DNA from 2 places in the Guptibacillus hwajinpoensis genome. Region 2 is predicted to be linked to the other one. Evidence: riboswitches for the same ligand, from Rfam matches in the RefSeq annotation. Region 2 holds a riboswitch; the other holds the start of a gene.
The links. Region 2 has a riboswitch for cyclic di-GMP ahead of ABFG93_RS01180 (anti-repressor SinI family protein). Riboswitches for the same ligand answer to the same signal wherever they lie in the genome.

Region 1 (10,375 bases), 1.9 Mb from region 2:
ATGTTGCTGAGGTGATGAACAAATGGGAGATGAAAAACAAAGATCTCATCCTATTGAAAAAAGCGCTTCTAAATGGAAGCAGCTAGCAAGAAAACGCTGGATCTATCCAGCAGTGTACCTTGGTTTCGCAGCAATCGTTCTGGCAGCTGTTCTCTGGATGCAAGGTGGACAGGAAAATGCAGAACCACGTGATTTAAGTGGAATTGATGAAGAAAGAAGTGCCTTTGACGCAAAAGACGAGTCGGTCCCAGTTCTAGGTGATTCAGAAGTCTTTAAAGTTCCTGCATCAGAAGATAGTGGTGTATTTGTGCAAAAACAATTCTACGATACAGCAGCAAGCACAGAAGAACAACAAGCAGCTCTCGTTTTCTATAATAATACCTACTACCAGAATGCAGGAATTGATTACGCTAAAGAAGATGGAGCGAGCTTTGATGTAAAGGCGGCTATGAGTGGTAAAGTTGTAAAAGCAACAGACGATCAGCTACTTGGAAATGTCGTTCATCTTGAACATGAAAATGGCGTTGTCACTGTTTATGAATCTCTTGACGGGCTAGAAGTTGCTGAGGGTGATAAAGTAACCCAGGGCGATAAGCTTGGTACAGCAGGAACAAACACGTTCGATACTGATGCAGGCGTTCACGTACATTTTGAAGTTCGTAAAGACGGAGTCCCTGTTAACCCGCTTGATGTCTTTAACCAGCCTTCATCCGCAGTTGAAGGACCTGAGCAAGAACAAACAGGAGATGCTGTATCAAATCCATCAGCTTCAGAAGGTACTGAGGTAGAAGATAAAGGTACAGAGTCAGAAATAGATGCTGAGGACAAAGCTGAAGAAGATGCCAAGAAAGCTGAAGAAAAATCTGACGATCAAAAATCAGATCAAGAGAAATCAGATTCAAAGGATTCTCAATAAGCCTATCACCCCGAGAAATCGGGGTTTTTTGTTGTTTGGAAAACAAGGATGACACCATTCGACCTTTCCCGGGAAATAGCGAGCTTATTAGGTGACCTCTCAAACGTTGAGCAGTTTTTGTATTTTTAAGGGTAGATCTAATGATAGCTCTTAAATACAGTTACTGGGAAAATAGTCGCATTGACATCTATTTCCTATAGAAAGATAATGAAGAGTATAGAAAATTCAGACTACTTTTCGGAAGGAGGCTCTATCATTTTATACGTATTACTAGCTGTGGCTGTATTAAGTCTAGCAATGACAATTAGAAAACGGAAGCCACTGTATTTACTGTTACCAGTAGGCATAATGGGCGTTTATTTCATAGTGGAAATTGCACGTGTGCCACTTGGTTTTGTAGAAACTGTGGAGCTTATTTTTAATTTAAAATAATAGTAATGAGGAGGTAATGTGATGAGAAAAATCGATAAGAAGAAGGCGGATGCTTACTTTAAATCTCGTGTTCGCTTAATTGCGATCCTGCTCGTAATCTGGTTTGGCGTTTCGTTTGGTGTGGTTTTATTTGCTGAAACGTTAGCGAAGTATACGTTTAATGGATTTCCTCTTCATTATTTTATGGGGGCTCAAGGATCTATTCTCGTTTTTATTCTTTTATTATTTGTTAACGCTTACATAACAGATAGAATTGATCAGAAATACAATTTAGTAGAGAAAAAAGCAAAAGCATCTAAAGGGCAGACCTTACAATCATAAGGGGGGTAAAGGATGGATTCGCAATTTCTAGTATCATTATTACTTATTGTTGCGTCGTTTGGTCTTTATATCGGAATTGCTGTTTATAACCGGGCGAAGCAGACGTCGGAGTTTTTTGTAGCCGGACGCGGAGTGCCGGCAATTTATAATGGGATGGCGATTGGCGCAGACTGGATGAGTGCGGCTTCCTTCATTGGATTAGCTGGAACTGTCATGGTGCTCGGATATGATGGGCTCGCTTATATTATGGGGTGGACAGGCGGATATTTACTGCTTACCTTTTTACTAGCACCACAGCTTCGAAAATATGGCCGTTATACGGTGCCTGAATTCATTGGTGACCGCTTCCAAAGTAAAACAGCCCTCGTCATTGCAGCCATTGCTACCATTATTATCAGTTTTACCTACTCGATCGGGCAACTTGCTGGATCCGGTGTCGTCATCGGGAGATTATTTGAAGTGGATGCTAGAGTTGGTGTTATGATTGGTGTGGTCATTATTGCCATCTATGCCACATTTGGCGGGATGAAAGGGATTACCTGGACACAGGTGGCTCAGTACATTATTCTAATTCTCGCCTACCTGATTCCGGTCATCTTTATGTCTCTTCAAATCACGAATAACCCTATTCCATGGCTTAGCTACGGAAATGTCGTTTCCGAACTAGGGGAACTTGATCGAGAACTCGGGTTATCCGAGTACTTTGCGCCGTTTGAAAACGCATCGAAATGGCAGTTTATGGCCCTGATGTTTAGCTTAATGGCCGGTACAGCAGGTCTCCCCCACGTTATTGTTCGTTTCTATACGGTATCAACGATGAAAGCAGCGAGGTGGAGCGGAGCGTGGGCTCTATTATTTATTGGGCTTCTCTATTTATCAGCCCCTGCGTACGCGGCGTTTTCACGCTTCATTTTGATGAAAGAGGTTGCTGGTAGTCCTATCGAGAGCTTGCCAGCATGGACCGAAAAGTGGGTAAATACCGGCTTGCTCACAATGGCTGATACGAGCGGGGATGGCATTCTTCAATGGCAGGAGATCGCTATCAGTAATGATATAGTGGTAATGGCTACGCCTGAAATAGCTGATCTTGGCATTTTCGTTATCGGCCTCGTAGCGGCAGGAGCAATGGCCGCCGCCTTATCAACAGCTGGAGGACTATTAATTGCAATCTCTTCTTCTTTTTCACATGACATTTACTTCCGAATTATCAATCCAAAGGCAACCGAGCGAAAGCGGATGGCCGTGGCGCGATGGTCCATTTTAATTGCCACAGTTGTTGCAGGACTGGTTGCTCTCAATCCTCCCGGCGTGATCACACAGATTGTCGCATGGGCGTTTGCGCTTGCCTCAGGTACATTCTTCCCAGCACTTATTCTCGGTGTCTGGTGGAAGCGAGCAAACGCACCTGGCGTCATAGCTGGAATGGTAGTCGGCTTACTTGTCACGCTAACTTACATTTTCCTTGCTAAATTTGGCGGTTTCACGATTCTTGGTATTATTGACACGGGGGCTGGTGTATTTGGAGCTTCTGCTGCGATTCTAACGAATATTATTGTCTCACTAAGCACAAAGCCGCCATCTCAAAAGCTACAGGATGAAGTAATGGACCTACGTTATCCTGAACAGCTCACATATAAAGATGGGGAAGTGTGGAAGGATGATCATGTTAGTTAAACCAATCGTTTTATCCCACCCTTAAGGGGCAGTAAACCCCCACCTCATAAAGTTACTTAATCGAGACGTTTAGGTGGGGGTCAACTGCCCCTAAAGGTCCGATTGGTTCAACTAACCATCCGAGGGGGATGAAACAAACCCCCTCGGATGGAAGTTTCACTTTATCCCCCTTAAGAATGGATAAACAATTCCTCTGTGCAGAACGCACGGAGGTTTTTTTGGAAAGGTAAATATACATAAAAGTAATGGAAATAAAAGAAAATTTAAATAAAACCCTTGTCCCTCTTGACTTTTTGGAATATAACCACCTGTTCCCTAATAAAATGTTACAAAACTTAGTAAATGAGGGGCAGAGGTGAGAAGTTGTGGTAAGGCTTCGAAGTATTCTTGCATGCAATACTCCTGACATCATGTAGGTCGACCTGATGACTAGAGCTTCGTAGCATGATCACTTTATCAGTCTCATTTCGCATCTCTCACATCCAATTTAGGGAGGCGAGTGGTGTGCACGATTACATCAAAGAGCGAACCATCAAGATTGGAAATTACATCGTGGAGACGAAGAAAACGGTGAGGGTGATCGCCAAAGAATTTGGAGTGTCAAAGAGCACCGTTCATAAGGATTTAACTGAACGTCTGCCAGAAATCAATCCAGACCTTGCCAATGAGGTGAAGGGCATTCTCGAGTATCATAAATCGATACGCCATCTCCGCGGCGGCGAAGCGACTAGAATAAAATATAGAAAGGATACGGAAAAAGAAGAAGCTGTCAAATAATACCCTGAAAACGACATTTTTTTCTAAATCGTTTCTTCCCTGTTCTACTTTTGTGATACAATATACTAATGGATAGGCTATTTAAACATACTAGGACTGGAACAATAGATGAGTTATAGAACACAGGGAGGATAAGTCATGTTTTCACGTGATATAGGGATTGATTTAGGTACAGCGAATGTACTGATTTATGTGAAGGGCAGAGGCATTGTTCTTGATGAGCCTTCAGTAGTAGCCATTAACACTGAAACTGGAAGAGCACTTGCTGTTGGTGAAGAAGCAAGACAAATGGTCGGCCGGACTCCTGGAAACATCGTTGCCACACGTCCTTTAAAAGACGGCGTTATTGCAGACTTCGATATAACAGAAGTGATGCTTAGACATTTCTTGAACAAAATTAATGTAAAAAGCTTTCTATCAAAGCCGCGTATTCTGATTTGCACACCAACCAATATTACATCAGTAGAGAAAAAGGCAATCAAAGAAGCTGCAGAAAAAAGCGGTGGAAAACAAATTTTTCTTGAAGAAGAACCTAAAGTGGCAGCAATTGGAGCAGGAATGGATATTTTTCAGCCAAGCGGTAATATGGTAGTGGACATTGGCGGTGGAACGACAGATATCGCAGTTCTCTCAATGGGCGATATCGTCACCGCCTCTTCCATTAAAATGGCTGGGGACAAGTTCGATTACGAGATTCTTGATTACATTAAAAAAACGTATAAGCTTTTAATTGGAGAACGAACTGCAGAACAAATCAAGATTAACGTTGCAACGGTATTTCCAGGCGGCCGGAACGAAGAGCTTGATATTCGCGGACGTGACATGGTGTCAGGACTTCCGCGTACCATTACAGTGAAGTCTGATGAAATCCAGCAGGCACTTCAGGAGCCGATCTCGCACATGGTAATGGCAGCGAAGAGCGTACTTGAACGAACGCCTCCTGAACTTTCAGCAGATATCATTGACCGCGGTGTCATTATGACAGGCGGTGGCGCTTTGCTTCATGGTATTGATCAGCTATTTGCTGAAGAGCTGATGGTTCCAGTACTTGTTGCAGAAGAGCCAATGAGCTGTGTTGCAAGAGGGACAGGCCTTATGCTTGAGCATATTGACAAAATTGCTAAGAAGAAGTTTATTTAACTAACGTATACAACAAGAAATGGAAACTATTCGTAAGGGTGTAATCATAATGGCGAACAACCATGAAAAGGTGAACCAGACCTCTGAACGGAGCGAATTTAGTAATGAAGAGGCCAAACAAACGAATAATAAAGTGGAAGAAGTAGAGCGCAGACCAAGAAATCGGTTCATCCCGATCTGGTTGCGCCTACTTCTCGTGGTTCTCTTGCTCGTTGCTTCACTTGTAGCAGGAGCGATGATCGGCTACGGTGTGATTGGTGATGGAAGCCCAGGCGATGTGTTTAAGAAAGAAACCTGGGTAAAAATAACCGATATCGTGAAGAAAGAAAAGAAATAAAGGAAGGGTGACTCATTTATGTTAAATAGTGAAGAAATTAAATCAATTATCCCGCATCGCTACCCTTTTTTACTAGTAGATCGTATTTTAGAAGTGGAAGAAGAAGTCAGAGCGGTCGGTATAAAGAACGTTACAGCAAACGAAGAATTCTTTAATGGTCATTTTCCTGATTATCCGGTAATGCCGGGTGTCCTCATCGTGGAAGCTCTTGCACAAGTAGGGGCTGTCGCAATGTTGAAGAAAGAAGAAAATCAAGGAAAGCTCGCCTTCTTTACCGGAATCGACAAGTGCCGATTCAAAAAACAGGTGAAGCCAGGAGACCAGCTTCGCCTTGAAGTCGAAATTATTCGAATCAAAGGACCAATCGGCAAAGGAAAAGCAACAGCCACAGTCGACGGAGAAATAGCAGCAGAAGCAGAAATTATGTTTGCGCTAAAGTAAAAATAGTTCAACAAACAACTGTTTTGAATTCATTACGCCATTGTTAAGCGCCTTAGTGTTTAACAATGGCTTTTTTGTATTATTTCATTTCATATGCCGACAGTTATTTAACCTTCAGGATCAGCTCCGCAACCCACTAAGTCCTGCTAACAGGTTACTCTCCTAAATGTTCATTTTATGTTGAATTTATTACACAAGTACTTACTATGTAAAACGCTTATAGAGACTATGTAAATTTCAACATTTTCCCTTTTTGACCTGATATGATTTACTCAACCGTTACTTAGCGGTCAAAACTATTGAGTTCAGGGAGGAATTTTGGAAATGAATAACAAGAACTTCATGCTCAAAATTGCAACTTCGTTAGTAGCTGTTATGTTGATCACAGCCTGTAACAATGGTGGTGGAGAAGAAGAAAACAACTCAATGAACAACGGAAGCAACACGGAAGAGCCTGCTACAAACGAAAAATCCGAGAACTCTGCTGAATAAACGATGATCTCCTGTCCTTTCTGGACGGGAGTTTTTAATGCCCAGAAAAATAAATGAAGCAGATCGCGGCCTGCTTCAATCGTTTTTGCTATTCAGCTGCCACTTCTTAAACTCTAAATAATCCGCAAAGTCCTCTTTTGTAATGCCAGACCGCATGGCTTCTTCAATTAATTCTTTCCATTCTGTATCCAGCGCCGGCTCATCATTCTCTTCTTCGAGAATAAAAACTTCCATCGGGACTTTAAGTTCTGCAGCTATTTTCTCAAGGAATTGAATAGATGGGTTAGCCTGTTGATTTCGCTCAATAGAACTAAGATAGGATTTTGCGACCCCGGCCCGCTTTGCTAATTCGGTTAAGGATAAACCCATTCGATTACGATAAAGTTTAATTTTTTCCCCTATCATTCCCATACCTCTACTTTATCATTATTTAATAACTTAATTTTATCAAGAACGCATTGTTCTGTAAACAGAACAATTGTCATGGTTTTTAGATCAATTGTTGGATATAATTACTAAAATTTTTAAAAAAATAAGAGAATGGAAGTAACTAGAAAAGATGAGAAGTTTAATAGGTGTTAAAAGCCTTAAATAAGGAATTTTCAGTCTTTTTAAACTTCCAAAATAAGACTATATTAGATGTGTATTCTAAATAAAGAACAAAACGTTCTTTATTGGTGTCGGTTATTGGAGAATTTAATAAGGGGGATGGGAATGAGGACGCATACTGACGAAAAATTGGATCAGGAGTGGGTAGATCTTATTTCAATTGCAATAAAAATTGGTCTATCGAAGGAAGAAGTAAAGCGATTTCTTGTCAATTCCTCAAAAAAGTAAGGAGGAATGCAGATGATAAAATTGGGTGAAGGGACATTTGTATCTTATATTCTTGGAAAGAGAATTAAAATCATCTCTCTAGATAACGAGATATGCAGGCTTTACATTAATGATGAATACAAGGGGAAATGTGATTTAGCATTTATTCTCACAAAGGTCAACTCTCTTGAGAACAATGAGCAGGACATAAGGGGGTTGATGAAGGATGAGAAAGAGCTCTATGCAGAACTAAATGAGATTATTAGAAGTAAGCAAATTCCTACCCAAATGGAATGAGAATAGGCATACTTTATGAATATAAGACTAAATATGAAACACGACGGAATAAGATTGTGCCCTAATTTGAGTGTAACCCATACCACCCCCACATCATCAGGTATACTTTAGTAATCAAACCGTACATTAAATCCGGCTTTATCCGGGTTCTTTTGGGGTTTTGCTTCTATAATTTATACACTTCATTTAACTTTAAATGGATACTGGCTAGTTATACTTGTGTTTAAACAATAAGAGCCTTCATATATGATGGCTCCTAGTCCGTACATTAGTTATCTGATCCCTGGTTTGCACGCCATTTGTTAAATTCCAGGAATTCTTTGAATTGATCTTTACTTACGCCTGAATTCATCGCTTCTTTCACAAGTCTCTTCCACTCTGAATCTAGCTCATTTTGGTGAATGGGATCATCACCTTGTAAGAGCGTCTCAACTGAAACATCCAGGACATTCGATATTTTATCAAGAAATTGAATAGAGGGGTTAGATTGTATATTTCGTTCAATTGAGCTTAAATACGATTTGGCAACATTTGCGCGTTCTGCTAATTCCGAAAGTGATAGTCCTTTACGTAAACGGTATTTTTTTACTTCTTCACCTATCATGTTTTGTTACCCCTCCTGTACTTCGACAAAATTCTCCGTTGTTATTTATTATAGCAGTGTGCAATTGTTCCGTAAATAGAACGAAAGCGACATTTTATAATGTCGCTTTCGTTTACGTTCCTATGAATACTTCTGTTGTCGAAGAAAGCATTGAATTTCTTCGATTTTTAACCCTAGCTCCTTTGCCTCCTTGATGAGTTCAATCCATTCTTGATCAAGCTTATCCTCCGTATGTACACTCATGTCAACCCTCCTTGTAATGGATCCAGGTAATACAACCATCATAGGAGCTGTTTGCTCGCTCCCTTAGATCTGTTACTTTGCGTCCATATTTTTCAAAAATGGTTTCCTTTTTCTGGAGGATACCTTCTTGTAATGCAACGACTGCATAAATTGATACTATTATCATAGTTCGTTAAACCTAAAAAAGGTGTTGTTTTTTGTAGGGAAAACTCATTTTTATTTGACTTTTTTTGTCAATTATCCGATTTGAATCATTTATTGCTCTTGAATAGTTGCATACGTATTGGAAACAATACGAGTATAACGAACAAGGAGGAAAAGTATGAAAAAATGGCTAATGACTCTATTAACCTTTACTCTTGCGATCGGACTTGCAACAGGATGTTCGAATGCAAATGAAGAAGAAGGACCCGTAGAAGATCCTGAAATGCAAGAAGGTGCGCCAGAAGATGCCGAAAATGTTAACGAAGATGATGGTACAATTGACCAAGAAGACGATGATAATATGAATGAAGATGGAACTAAAGAAGGCGATCAGGATGAAGATGGGAACAAGGATGAAGGAGATATGGATGGTACAGAAGAGCAGCCGAATGACGAAACAGAGGAGCAATAAAGTGAATTTTGTGAATGTGACAAATAAAGACCTCACAGCAGGTCTTTTCTTTTTTTTGGTAAAATTGTCTAACTAGTTAAGTCATCGGGTATAGAAAGAAAAAAGGAGGGTTATCAATGAAAAAAGTGGCCGTTATAACAGGTGGTGGCTCTGGAATCGGAGCAGATACCGCAAAGCGCTTTGCGAAAGAAGGCATTCGCGTCTGTTTGTTTGATTTAAAGGAAAGCCGTGCAGAAAATGTGAAAGATGAGATTATTCGAGAGGGTGGGGATGCGTTTGTACTCGATATCGACGTTTCCGATGAAGAACGCGTTACATATGGACTTGAACAGGTAGTGAAAGAGTGGGGACAGATTGATATCCTCTTTAACAATGCAGGAATTAACGGTACGTTAAATTCAATTGAAGAAATGAAAGCAGAGGAATGGGATGAAACCATTCACACCAATTTGAAGAGTACATTTCTAATGATGAAACACACCATACCTTATATGAAGAAAAACGGTGGAAGTATGATCATTACGAGTTCCATCAACGGAAACCGAACGTTCTCTAATTTTGGAATGTCCGCGTATAGTACGTCAAAAGCAGGTCAGGTTGCGTTCATGAAGATGGCTGCACTTGAGCTTGCACAGTATCACATTCGTGTAAATGCAATTTGCCCTGGAGCGATTGATACAAACATTGAACAAAACACTGATAGAAAGGAAAGCGTTGAAAAAATCGAAATTCCGGTCGAGTATCCAGAGGGAGCCCATCCACTTGAGCAGAAATCAGGTAGTGCTGATCAAGTAGCTGATGTTGTTTATTTTCTTGCCTCCGATGCTTCAAGCCATGTGACAGGCACAGCGATGTACGTGGATGGTGCAGAATCACTTTTATAATCTATGTTAGACAAATCCTCGGGATAACCCGGGGATTTTTGTTGACGATTGTATTGGTCCTCCGTATTGTTAAAAAAGAGGTGATGGAAATGTTTACAAAATTACACCATGTAGCGATTATATGTTCCGATTATAAACGTTCTAAAGCTTTTTATGTTGATATGTTAGAGCTAGCTATTATTGAAGAAACGTATCGGGAAGACCGTCAATCTTATAAACTGGATCTTGCTGTGGGAGAGCACACGCGCATCGAATTGTTTTCCTTCCCAGATGCGCCGGAGAGGCCGAGTTATCCTGAAGCAAGAGGGCTACGCCATCTTGCGTTTGAAGTGGAAGATCTGGACGAAGCTGTTCAATATCTGACTTCAAAAGGAATTCAATCAAT
Region 2 (10,375 bases):
AGCTGAACGTTTTCTTATTGGCACAACCGATATGGAAACTGGTGAAGCAGTGTATTTCGATAAACACGAAAGCGGTGGACAGATCCTCTCGATTTTGAGAGCTTCAAGCTCTCTGCCGTTTATGGCACCGGCTGTTGAGATAGACAATCGGTTTCTTTTGGATGGAGGCATAGCAGATCCAATTCCAGTTCACAAATCAGAGGCGGATGGAAATCATAGTCACGTGGTTATCTTAACAAGGAATGCAGGATACCGAAAACAGAAATCACGAATGTCCTGGATGGTACAACGTCTTTATCGAAAGAATCCCGCACTTGCCATGGCGATTACTTCTCGTTACGAGAGATACAACAGTACACTTGAGCACATGGAAGCAAACCGTGACGACTATTTCATTATTCAGCCTTCTCAGGTACTTGAAGTGGCCAGGATTGAGAAATCTCAAGTCCGATTAACAGACTTATATAATCAGGGTTATGAGGATATGAAAGTGCGCCATGGCGAGCTTGAGAAGTGGATTGAACACAGAAGCAGGCTAAAAGAATCAGTCTAAATGAGTGTTCTTATGTTTCAAAGTGTTCCTTACTTGGGAACAGTTGACCATTATCATGTAGGAGGTATTCAAGTGAAAAGCTATCAAATCTACATTAATGGTGAATTTATAAGCAGCAATGGAGAAGAAATGCTTGACGTGATCAACCCGGCAACGGAAGAAGTGATTTCGCGTATCCCTAAAAGTAATGAAAAAGACGTCGAGCGCGCGATTGAGGCCGCGAAAGCATCTCAAAGAGATTGGGAGAAGAAACCCTCAATTGAACGCGCCGAATACTTATATACCATTGCAAATAAAGTGGAAGAGAAAAAAGATACATTTATCAAAATGCTAACTGAAGAAAATGGTAAGACAGTCGATGCTTCGAAAGCTGAAATCGAATTGACAATTGACTATTTCAGATATATGGCCGGTTGGGCTAGAAGATATGAGGGAGAGGTTCTCCCAAGTGACCGCCCCAATGAAAATATTCTAGTCTTTAAAAAGCCGATTGGAATTGTTGGTGGCATTGTACCTTGGAATTTCCCAATGTTTATTTTCGCACGGAAAGTAGCACCAGCATTCGTGACTGGTTGTCCGATTATAATCAAACCAAGTCAGTATACACCAAACACGGCTTGCGAAATGGCGAACATTATCCATGAAGCAGGCGTTCCAAAAGGTATATTTAACCTGATCACAGGTAAAGGCTCAGATATTGGTAGCCCTCTTGCATCATCTCCTGATGTCCAGATGATAAGCTTAACAGGAAGCTATCCTGCAGGATCGAAGGTAATGGAAGCTGCAGCTAAAAATATCACAAAGGTTAACCTGGAGCTTGGGGGTAAGGCTCCAGCAATTGTAACTAAGCATGCGAATGTAGACCTTGCTGTTGAAAAAATCACCACATCTCGTATTACGAATAACGGTCAGGCATGTACAAATGCTGAACGTGTTTATGTTCATGAGGATGTTGCTGAAGAATTCATTTCCAAAATCACTGAAACGTTTAAGAATACGAAAGTAGGCGATTCCTTGAATGAAGATGGATGTGATATCGGGCCACTTGCTAATAAACAGCAAATCGACTCCGTTGAAGAAGCGGTTAATAATGCGGTTAAAGCAGGCGCAGTAGTAAAAACAGGCGGCAAGCGAATTAATCGAGATAAAGGTTTCTTCTTTGAACCGACTATTCTTACAGATGTGTCACAGGATATGAATGTTATTCAGGAAGAAATCTTCGGCCCTGTATTACCGATTGTTGTGTATAGCAATTTTGATAAAGTGCTTGAAATGGCCAATGATACAAATTACGGCCTGTCTTCATCGATCTTTAGTGATAACATGCATGAAGTTATGAAAGCATCCAATGTACTTCGCTACGGTGAAACGTATGTGAACCGTGAGAACTTTGAAGCGGTTCAAGGTTTCCATGCTGGAATGGGTCAATCTGGTATCGGTGGCGCTGACGGCAAGCACGGCTTAAATGAATATTTAAAAACACACGTTATCTACATGGAGTATGATCAAGATATTAAGTAATGAAACCGGGCTAAGGCCCGGTTTTCTATTGTTTGAAGAAAATCAATAGGTAAGAGTATAATAGAAGAGACAATTACTTTTATTTTTAAGAAAAGAGGGAGAACATGTTTGATTCTCGTATAATAGAGTTTTCAGAAAAGTTAGTACAGTATTCAACGAAAATCCAACCAGGGGAACACGTTTTAATAGAAGCATTTGATGTAAACAATTCACTTGTTCGTAGCCTTGTTAAAGAAGTACATAAAGCAGGGGGCTTCCCACACGTTAATTTGCGTGATAACCAGGTGCTTCGTGAGCTTTTAATGAATGCAACAGAAGAACAAATAAGTGCCTGGGCTGAAGTTGACTTGAATCAGATGGAAAAAATGGACGCTTATATTGGTATCCGGGGCTCAGAAAACATTAACGAACTTTCTGATGTACCAGTTGCAAAGATGGCTTTATACAATCAGATCTATAAAACAAAAGTTCACAGCAATCAGCGCGTCAAGCATACGAAGTGGGTTGTGATGAGATACCCTAATGAATCCATGGCCCAACTTTCAGGCATGAGTACAGAAGCATTTGAAGAATTCTATTTTAATGTATGTACAATGGATTACGCGAAAATGAGTGATGCGATGGATGCCCTTGTTGATCGTATGAACAAAGCAGATATCGTACGTATTGTTTCTCCAGATACGAATTTAAGCTTTTCGATCAAAGATATCCCTGCGGTTAAATGTGCTGGTGAATTGAACATCCCTGACGGTGAAGTTTTTACAGCACCAGTGAAAGATAGCGTAAACGGAGTAATTACGTACAATACCCCTTCACCTTATAATGGTTTTGTGTTTGAGAATGTACAGTTAACCTTTGAAAATGGCAAAGTGATTGATGCAGAAGCAAACGATACCGAGCGTTTAGCTGAAATTCTGAACACAGATGAAGGCGCAAGGTTTATTGGAGAGTTTGCCATTGGCGTTAATCCTTATATTCGCGAACCAATGAAAGATATTCTTTTCGATGAAAAAATTGATGGTTCATTCCACTTTACACCAGGACAGGCTTATGATGAAGCGCCGAATGGTAATGATTCCTCTGTACACTGGGATCTTGTCTTAATTCAGAGACCTGAATACGGTGGCGGAGAAATCTGGTTTGATGACGAATTGATTCGAAAAGACGGCAAGTTCGTACCAGAAATACTTCAGAGCCTAAACCCAGAAAACCTTAAATAGGATTTCGAAGCGCATCCAAAGGATGCGCTTTTTTCACGACATAATGTTAAATTTTATAAAAGGGTAAAAATATAAGAAAAATGAAGGTTTTGGCTAGGAATTAGCGATAAGCCAATTTTTCTAAAGTACAGAAGACCAATCACATTTCACCTTATTTGAATATAAATAAATAAAACTATTTAAGACAGGAAGTGCCATCCAATGGAAATACATTGTGACGGATGTACGAAGGAGATGAGGGACTGGGAAACCATTCATATGGTAAAGTTCGATAAGTGGTATTTCGGACATTTCAATTGTTTATTGAACTTGAAAAAGAAATTAAATCTGAATCGACCGATTAAATGGGATAAAATTGAGGGGGAAAAAGGGAACCAGAAAGACTCTGATGGAAAAAAAGCACCATAGAGCCAGTAAGAAAGACGCTATAAACGGGGTAGCGTCTTTTCTTGCTTATTCTTTATTTTCAGTTAAGAATCTATATTTGGATGCACATTGAAGATGAACGTTATATTCTTAGTTAACCCTTGTGGAGCTTTCATAAGAATGATGAAATTAATTTTAGGTGAAGAAGTTGTGATTATAGACGAGCTATAAGTTTGATAACAAGAACCTAAATGGGATGGTCTTCATCTAAATACTAAGGGTCATTATGAAATTTCAAAAGCACTTTTAGAAACAGGAATTCGTATATAAAAGTTTAATATTGAATAATCTCGGGTAAAATTTGTTATTATCTTTATAAAAGAATGACTTGAGGAGGAACTTATGTCACAAACATCATTACAAGTTAACAAATTACGAGAGCAAGTACTTCAGTCATTTAAGAAAACCAGATTGATGACAAATCAGCTGGTAGAAACCCTTGAGACGGAAGACTATACTATTCAGGCTATTCCAGATGTAAGTCCGCCAAAATGGCATATGGCCCATACAACCTGGTTTTATGAGACGTTTATTCTGAAAGCATACAAAGAGAATTACATCTCCTACCATAAAGAATTCGATTATCTATTCAACTCCTATTATGAAAGTGTAGGAAGCTATTTTCCAAGGAGCTCTAGAGGGTTACTAAGTCGACCGAGTATTGATAAAGTCAGAAACTACCGAAGAGACGTTGATGAGGAAATCGTTTCTTTATTAACGAATTTAGATGAAAAAAAGCTAAAAGAAGTAGCTAAATTGATTGAAATTGGACTAAACCACGAGCAGCAGCACCAGGAGCTTATTCTAACTGATGTGAAATATAACTTTTCTATCAATCCATTGAAGCCAGTATATCGTGAGAGAGACACTATGAATTCAGACGAATCATCTCCAATGGACTGGGTTTCATTTGATGGAGGGTTAGTTGAAGTAGGCGTTAATGAAGAAGATGGCTTTTCTTTCGATAATGAACGACCTGTACATAAAGTGTGGCTAGAACCATTTAAGCTTGCAACACGAACGGTTACAAATGGCGAGTATCTTGCTTTTATGGAAGATGGAGCCTACGGGCGACCAGAGTTCTGGCTATCGGATGGTTGGGCAACAGTAAATGATCAGGGTTGGAAGTCGCCACTTCATTGGGAGAAAAAAGATGGAGAATGGTTTCAATTTACACTTCACGGACTCGTTCCTGTAAATTTAAATGAACCTGTTACACATGTTAGCTATTATGAAGCCGAGGCTTATGCAAGTTGGGCAGGGAAGAGATTACCTTCAGAAACTGAGTGGGAAGTAGCTGTTAGAGACCAGCCAATCTCAGGCAACTTTGTAGAAGATGCGAATTACCACCCGATAGCATCGCTTAAAGAAGATGAGGGACAGATCAAGAAAGCATATGGAGACGTATGGGAATGGACGAAAAGTCCCTATATGCCATACCCGGGAAACAAACCACTCGATGGAGCACTTGGTGAATATAATGCGAAATTCATGAGTAGTCAAATGATCTTAAGAGGTGGCTCCTGTGCAACTTCACAAACTCACATCCGTGCTTCCTACAGAAATTTCTTTGGCCCTGATAAGCGCTGGCAATTCACAGGAATTCGACTGGCAGGAGACGCTAAGTGATCATAACATCGAATGGTATCACAGAATAATTGACTAGCTCATAGAGGAAACAGATCACTTTGATGAAGTAATGGAGGGGCTAACGGCCCCTTTCAAAACGTTCAACCTAAATTTTTCTATGATCAGTATGGTTCTGAACGATTTGAAGCTTGAGGACTACTTAAAATTGAGTATGAAAGTGCGGCAAATAGGAAGATCAGACTAATGCTTTAATCGGGATTTAGAAGAATTTCAGTCGCTTGCAAACCTCTCACAATTTACGCATGAGTATACGTGGGTTGTTTCCAATGACTTGTTTAGTCTTCACTACCTTACACTTAAGTAATGTATGCCTCCTAACAGACATCAAATGAGTATTTTACTATAATTTACGATTATTAAAGGAGAGAGTAACGTGAACAAAATTGAGACAAACGAATCCTACAAATCATTTATCAATGATCCGAAAGTAGCAATACTAAAATATGAAGCAAACTGGTGTCCGGACTGGAAACGACTTGATTTTTTTATCGGAGATATCATGAATGATCACCAGGATAAAAAATGGGCTCAAATTGATATAGAGCAGTTGCCGGAAGTGACTGAAGAAAATGATGTAATGGGCATTCCAAGCCTTCTAGTTTACAAGGATGGGAAAAAAATTGGTCATCTTCATAGTGCGAATACAAAAAATCCAGAGCAAGTTAAGGAGTATTTAAGTCAGTTTTAATAATGGAGGAGGCACCTGCCTCCCCCATTATTTAGTTAGCACGTATTCGATGGTGCCATCAGATAGAGAATGAGCATATTGCAATGAATATCCTATGCTTAAGTAGATCGATAGGGTTTCGCTGCAAAAAGGATGGATGGGCTCTGTCGGTGCATGTAAGCTTTTGTGAAAGCCTATTACTTTATTGGTATATTGAGAACATCTGAGTAGAATAACGTGAGTTCCGGACCATGCTGTGCCGATTAGATTGGTTCTCATGCAGATCCTTCCTTCTTTAGGATAATGTAAACTATATTCACAGAGTATGTGAGCCTCACTATGATGTTAAAAAGAACTTTTTCCCTACAAATTATTAAAACATTTTGAATTTTTTAACGATTACTGGTATATTAGTAACAAAGTAAGGTATTTAAATAAGTGAACTTTTACGTCTTGTTGGTGTTTGTGTTAATAGTTGTCGGAGTGTGTCATTTCTGAACTCTCCTGTAAAAGGCAAACCATCTTAAAGGATGGGACGCAAAGACACAGGTCTAATGTTGGGATGCCCAACGATGACGGCTGGTCCTCCTAGAAACCCTATTTGAGGAGGAAGAGAATGGCTATAACGAACGTAAAACCTAACTTAGAACTTGATCAAGAATGGATAATATTAATGATGGTTGCCAGAGAATTAGGTCTTCAAAAAGATGAGGTAAAAGACTTCTTGAGAAAATACAAAACACAAAACAACCACGATATTACATAAATGATGAGCGGTCTATATGATCGCTTTTTTCTATTGATAAATAACATTCATCTGATCCATAACGAAGCTAGAAATATGATGCGGAACTATTAAACTGCATTAAGGCCATTTTTATCATTCTTATGAAGTCGTATAAAGATGGTCTCCTTCTAATGTGAACCCTTGACTTTATATAGTGATATTTTGTATCATATGTCATATCAATTGCATACATAAATGTTACAACAGTGAAGGACAGATAGTAACCAGAGAATCCGATTGAATAGCGATTCGGGGGCGGTGGAAGCCCGAAATTGGTCTGGTGAAACGGCAGTCTGGAGTTGATTTCTATAAGTGGGTGCGCAGTGCGTATCAACTAGGGTGGAACCGCGGGTGCAGAAGCTCTCGTCCCTGGATAATTTTTGTCCAGGGATCGAGGGCTTTTTATGTTGATAGAGATTGATGAAAAAGGAGAGATTGACATGAGTATTTCAATGGAACAAATAGTTTCTGTATCAAAACACAGAGGGTTTATTTTCCCGGGATCTGATATTTACGGAGGTCTTGCTAACACATGGGATTATGGTCCTCTTGGTGTAGAACTTAAAAACAACATTAAGGATGCATGGTGGAAAAAGTTTGTACAGGAGTCTCCATATAACAGTGGACTCGATGCAGCGATTTTAATGAATCCAAAAACCTGGGAAGCTTCGGGCCATCTTGGGAACTTTAATGATCCACTAATCGATTGCAAAAGCTGTAAAACTCGTCATCGTGCAGATAAATTGATTGAAGACGCTCTTTCACTAGATGGAAATGAAATGATTGCTGACGGGCTATCTTTTGAAGAGATGGAACGACTAATTAAGAACAATAACATTACATGTCCGGAGTGCGGAAGCCAGGACTTTACTGAAATTCGCCAGTTTGATCTAATGTTCAAAACTCACCAGGGAGTAACCAAGTCAAGCACAAGTGAAATTTACCTTCGTCCAGAAACAGCCCAGGGCATTTTCGTAAACTTCAAGAACGTTCAGCGTTCAATGCGTAAAAAAGTTCCTTTTGGCATTGCTCAAATTGGGAAAAGCTTCCGAAATGAAATTACACCAGGTAACTTTACGTTCCGTACACGAGAGTTTGAACAAATGGAACTTGAATTCTTCTGCAAACCGGGTGATGAGCTTGAATGGCATGAGTATTGGAAAGAATACTGTAAGAACTGGCTTTTGAATCTTGGTGTAAGTGAAGAAAGCATTCGTCTTCGTGAACATGCAGAGGATGAGCTTTCTCATTACAGTAATGCAACCACAGATATTGAATACAAATTCCCGTTTGGTTGGGGAGAACTATGGGGTGTCGCTTCAAGAACAGATTATGATCTGAAGCAGCACATGGAGCATTCGAATGAAGATTTTACTTACCACGATCAGCAAACGGGTGAGAAGTATGTACCGTTTTGTATCGAACCATCCCTTGGTGCTGACCGGGTAACATTGGCATTCCTAATTGAAGCTTATGAAGAGCAGGAGCTTGAAGATGGATCTTCACGAAGCGTGATGCACTTCCATCCTGCCATTGCACCATTTAAAGCAGCCGTTTTCCCGCTTTCTAAGAAGCTATCAGAAGAAGCAAGAGCTGTTCATGCTGAGCTATCCAAGTACTTCATGGTAGATTACGATGAAGCTGGATCAATCGGAAAACGATATCGTCGTCATGATGAAATCGGTACGCCGTATGCGATTACGTTTGACTTTGATTCTGTTGAAGATCAGCAGGTGACAATTCGTGACCGCGACACTATGGAACAAAAAAGAATGCCGATTTCTGAACTGAAAAGCTTTTTGGAAGAAAAAACTCAGTTTTAATTCATTTAAGCCGCTCGACCTGAGCGGCTTTTCTTTAGGATTTAAAAGAAAGGGGTTACATGAATGAGAATACTTTGGGATTTTGATGGCACACTTTTTAATACATATCCAGCCTTTACGAAAGTAATGAAGAAATTGCTTCCGGAAGTAAAAGAGGAGGACATCTTAAAAGAGTTGAAAGTGTCCTTTCATCATGCAAAGCAAGTTTTTCAGTTAACAGATGGACAGGTGAATCAATTCCGTGAGATGGACAGTGCACTATCGCCTGATGATAAACCGCCGTTTCAAGGCCTTGAGGATATTCTTCTAAAAGCAGATATAAACGTGATAATGACACATAAACCTCGTGCTGAGGTAAATGCTATTTTAAAACATTTTCAGATGGAACATCATTTTGCAGATTTAGTTGCGGGAGACGATGGGTATCCACGTAAGCCAGATGCGAGTTCTTATCGTTACTTACATAACAAGCATGAGCTAGATTTAGCAATAGGGGATAGGGTACTTGATATTCTTCCTGCTAAAGAACTTGGTCTGAAAACATGTTTATTTCAGAATGATGCACCCGGTGCAGATTTCTATGTAACCAATTACCATGCATTGAAAAAGCTGTTATGGCATGATATTTGAATAAGGTGATTTGAAATTCAATGTGAAGGTCTTTGCTATCTTACATATGAGTGGAATCTAAAGGAGATGGAGAGCAATGAATAAGGAGCTCCGTTTTGTACTGATAACGTTTCTATTAGGTGTGTTCCTTGGTGCGCTCGATTCAGGAATCGTATCACCAGCTCTAACCACTTTAATTGAAGAGCTTGGTATCGATCTGAAATGGACGGTCTGGGTTGTGACAATTTATACACTTGTATATGCCGTAAGCATGCCAATTGTAGGGAAACTTGCAGACTTATTTGGTAGAAAACGTGTTTTCCTAACGGGTATAGTTTTATTTGCAGTTGGATCGTTGCTTGCCGGTCTTAGCCAGTCGCTCCCTTTCCTTCTTGCCGGAAGAGCGGTTCAGGCGTTAGGTGGGGGAGGTATCATTCCGATTGCGAATGCAGTAATTGGAAGTAGTTTCCCGAAAGAAAAGCGTGGAATGGCCCTCGGCCTTGTAGGTGCCATGTTTGGGATCGCTACAATACTCGGGCCGAACATCGGAGGATTCTTCGTTGCCCAGTTAAGCTGGAGATGGATTTTCTTAATTAACCTACCGATTGCTTTCATTATTTTAATGATGGGACTAAAACTTCCTGAAGATCAGGCAAAAGTCAAAAAGCCTTCCCTTGACTGGGGAGGTGCTGCCGTACTTTCGTTCGTTATTATATCGCTTCTCCTTGGTTTAACGAACCTCGACACAAATGATTGGCTAACATCAATTAAATCGGACTTTGTTTGGCCATTGTTGCTTCTCAGTATTGTATTGATCTACCCGCTAATTAAATTTGAAAAAGTAGCAAAAGATCCGATTATTAAACTTACTTATTTCACTGATAGAAACATTGTGCTTGCATTACTTATTTCTACCATAACAGGAATTGGTATCATAAGTATGATTTTCGTCCCTTCTTTTTCAGAAATCCTCCTTTCTTTATCAAGAGGACAGGGTGGGTATGTCATGACTATTCTAGCCGTAGCTTCAGGATTTGCAGCACCGATCGGAGGGATCCTTCTTGATAAGTGGGGAGCGAAACAGGTCGTGCTGCTTGGATTCTCGCTAAGCTTGCTCGG

Region 1: it holds a riboswitch for cyclic di-GMP, as region 2 does, so the genes downstream of both, ABFG93_RS12940 (anti-repressor SinI family protein) here and ABFG93_RS01180 (anti-repressor SinI family protein) in region 2, are expected to answer to the same signal.

What each region holds. Positions count from the first base shown of each region.
Region 1 is NZ_CP156674.1:2,450,091-2,460,465, forward strand. Features, by position in the region: gene ABFG93_RS12880 (M23 family metallopeptidase) at 23-916, shown strand; gene ABFG93_RS12885 (DUF4212 domain-containing protein) at 1,370-1,669, shown strand; gene ABFG93_RS12890 (sodium:solute symporter family protein) at 1,682-3,343, shown strand; gene spoIIID (sporulation transcriptional regulator SpoIIID) at 3,848-4,120, shown strand; gene ABFG93_RS12900 (rod shape-determining protein) at 4,259-5,260, shown strand; gene ABFG93_RS12905 (DNA-directed RNA polymerase subunit beta) at 5,310-5,597, shown strand; gene fabZ (3-hydroxyacyl-ACP dehydratase FabZ) at 5,616-6,038, shown strand; gene ABFG93_RS12915 (hypothetical protein) at 6,363-6,530, shown strand; gene ABFG93_RS12920 (helix-turn-helix domain-containing protein) at 6,606-6,935, opposite strand; gene ABFG93_RS12925 (anti-repressor SinI family protein) at 7,245-7,367, shown strand; gene ABFG93_RS12930 (hypothetical protein) at 7,380-7,643, shown strand; gene ABFG93_RS12935 (helix-turn-helix domain-containing protein) at 7,912-8,247, opposite strand; gene ABFG93_RS12940 (anti-repressor SinI family protein) at 8,368-8,490, opposite strand; cyclic di-GMP riboswitch class I at 8,513-8,607, opposite strand; gene ABFG93_RS12945 (hypothetical protein) at 8,813-9,106, shown strand; gene ABFG93_RS12950 (SDR family oxidoreductase) at 9,223-9,990, shown strand; gene gloA2 (SMU1112c/YaeR family gloxylase I-like metalloprotein) at 10,080-10,375, shown strand, end outside.
Region 2 is NZ_CP156674.1:245,051-255,425, reverse strand. Features, by position in the region: gene ABFG93_RS01210 (patatin-like phospholipase family protein) at 1-553, shown strand, start outside; gene aldA (aldehyde dehydrogenase) at 626-2,074, shown strand; gene ABFG93_RS01200 (aminopeptidase) at 2,179-3,294, shown strand; gene ABFG93_RS01195 (hypothetical protein) at 3,496-3,702, shown strand; gene egtB (ergothioneine biosynthesis protein EgtB) at 4,063-5,349, shown strand; gene ABFG93_RS01185 (thioredoxin family protein) at 5,744-6,058, shown strand; cyclic di-GMP riboswitch class I at 6,540-6,629, shown strand; gene ABFG93_RS01180 (anti-repressor SinI family protein) at 6,654-6,803, shown strand; gene ABFG93_RS01175 (glycine--tRNA ligase) at 7,265-8,647, shown strand; gene ABFG93_RS01170 (HAD-IA family hydrolase) at 8,711-9,277, shown strand; gene ABFG93_RS01165 (MFS transporter) at 9,354-10,375, shown strand, end outside.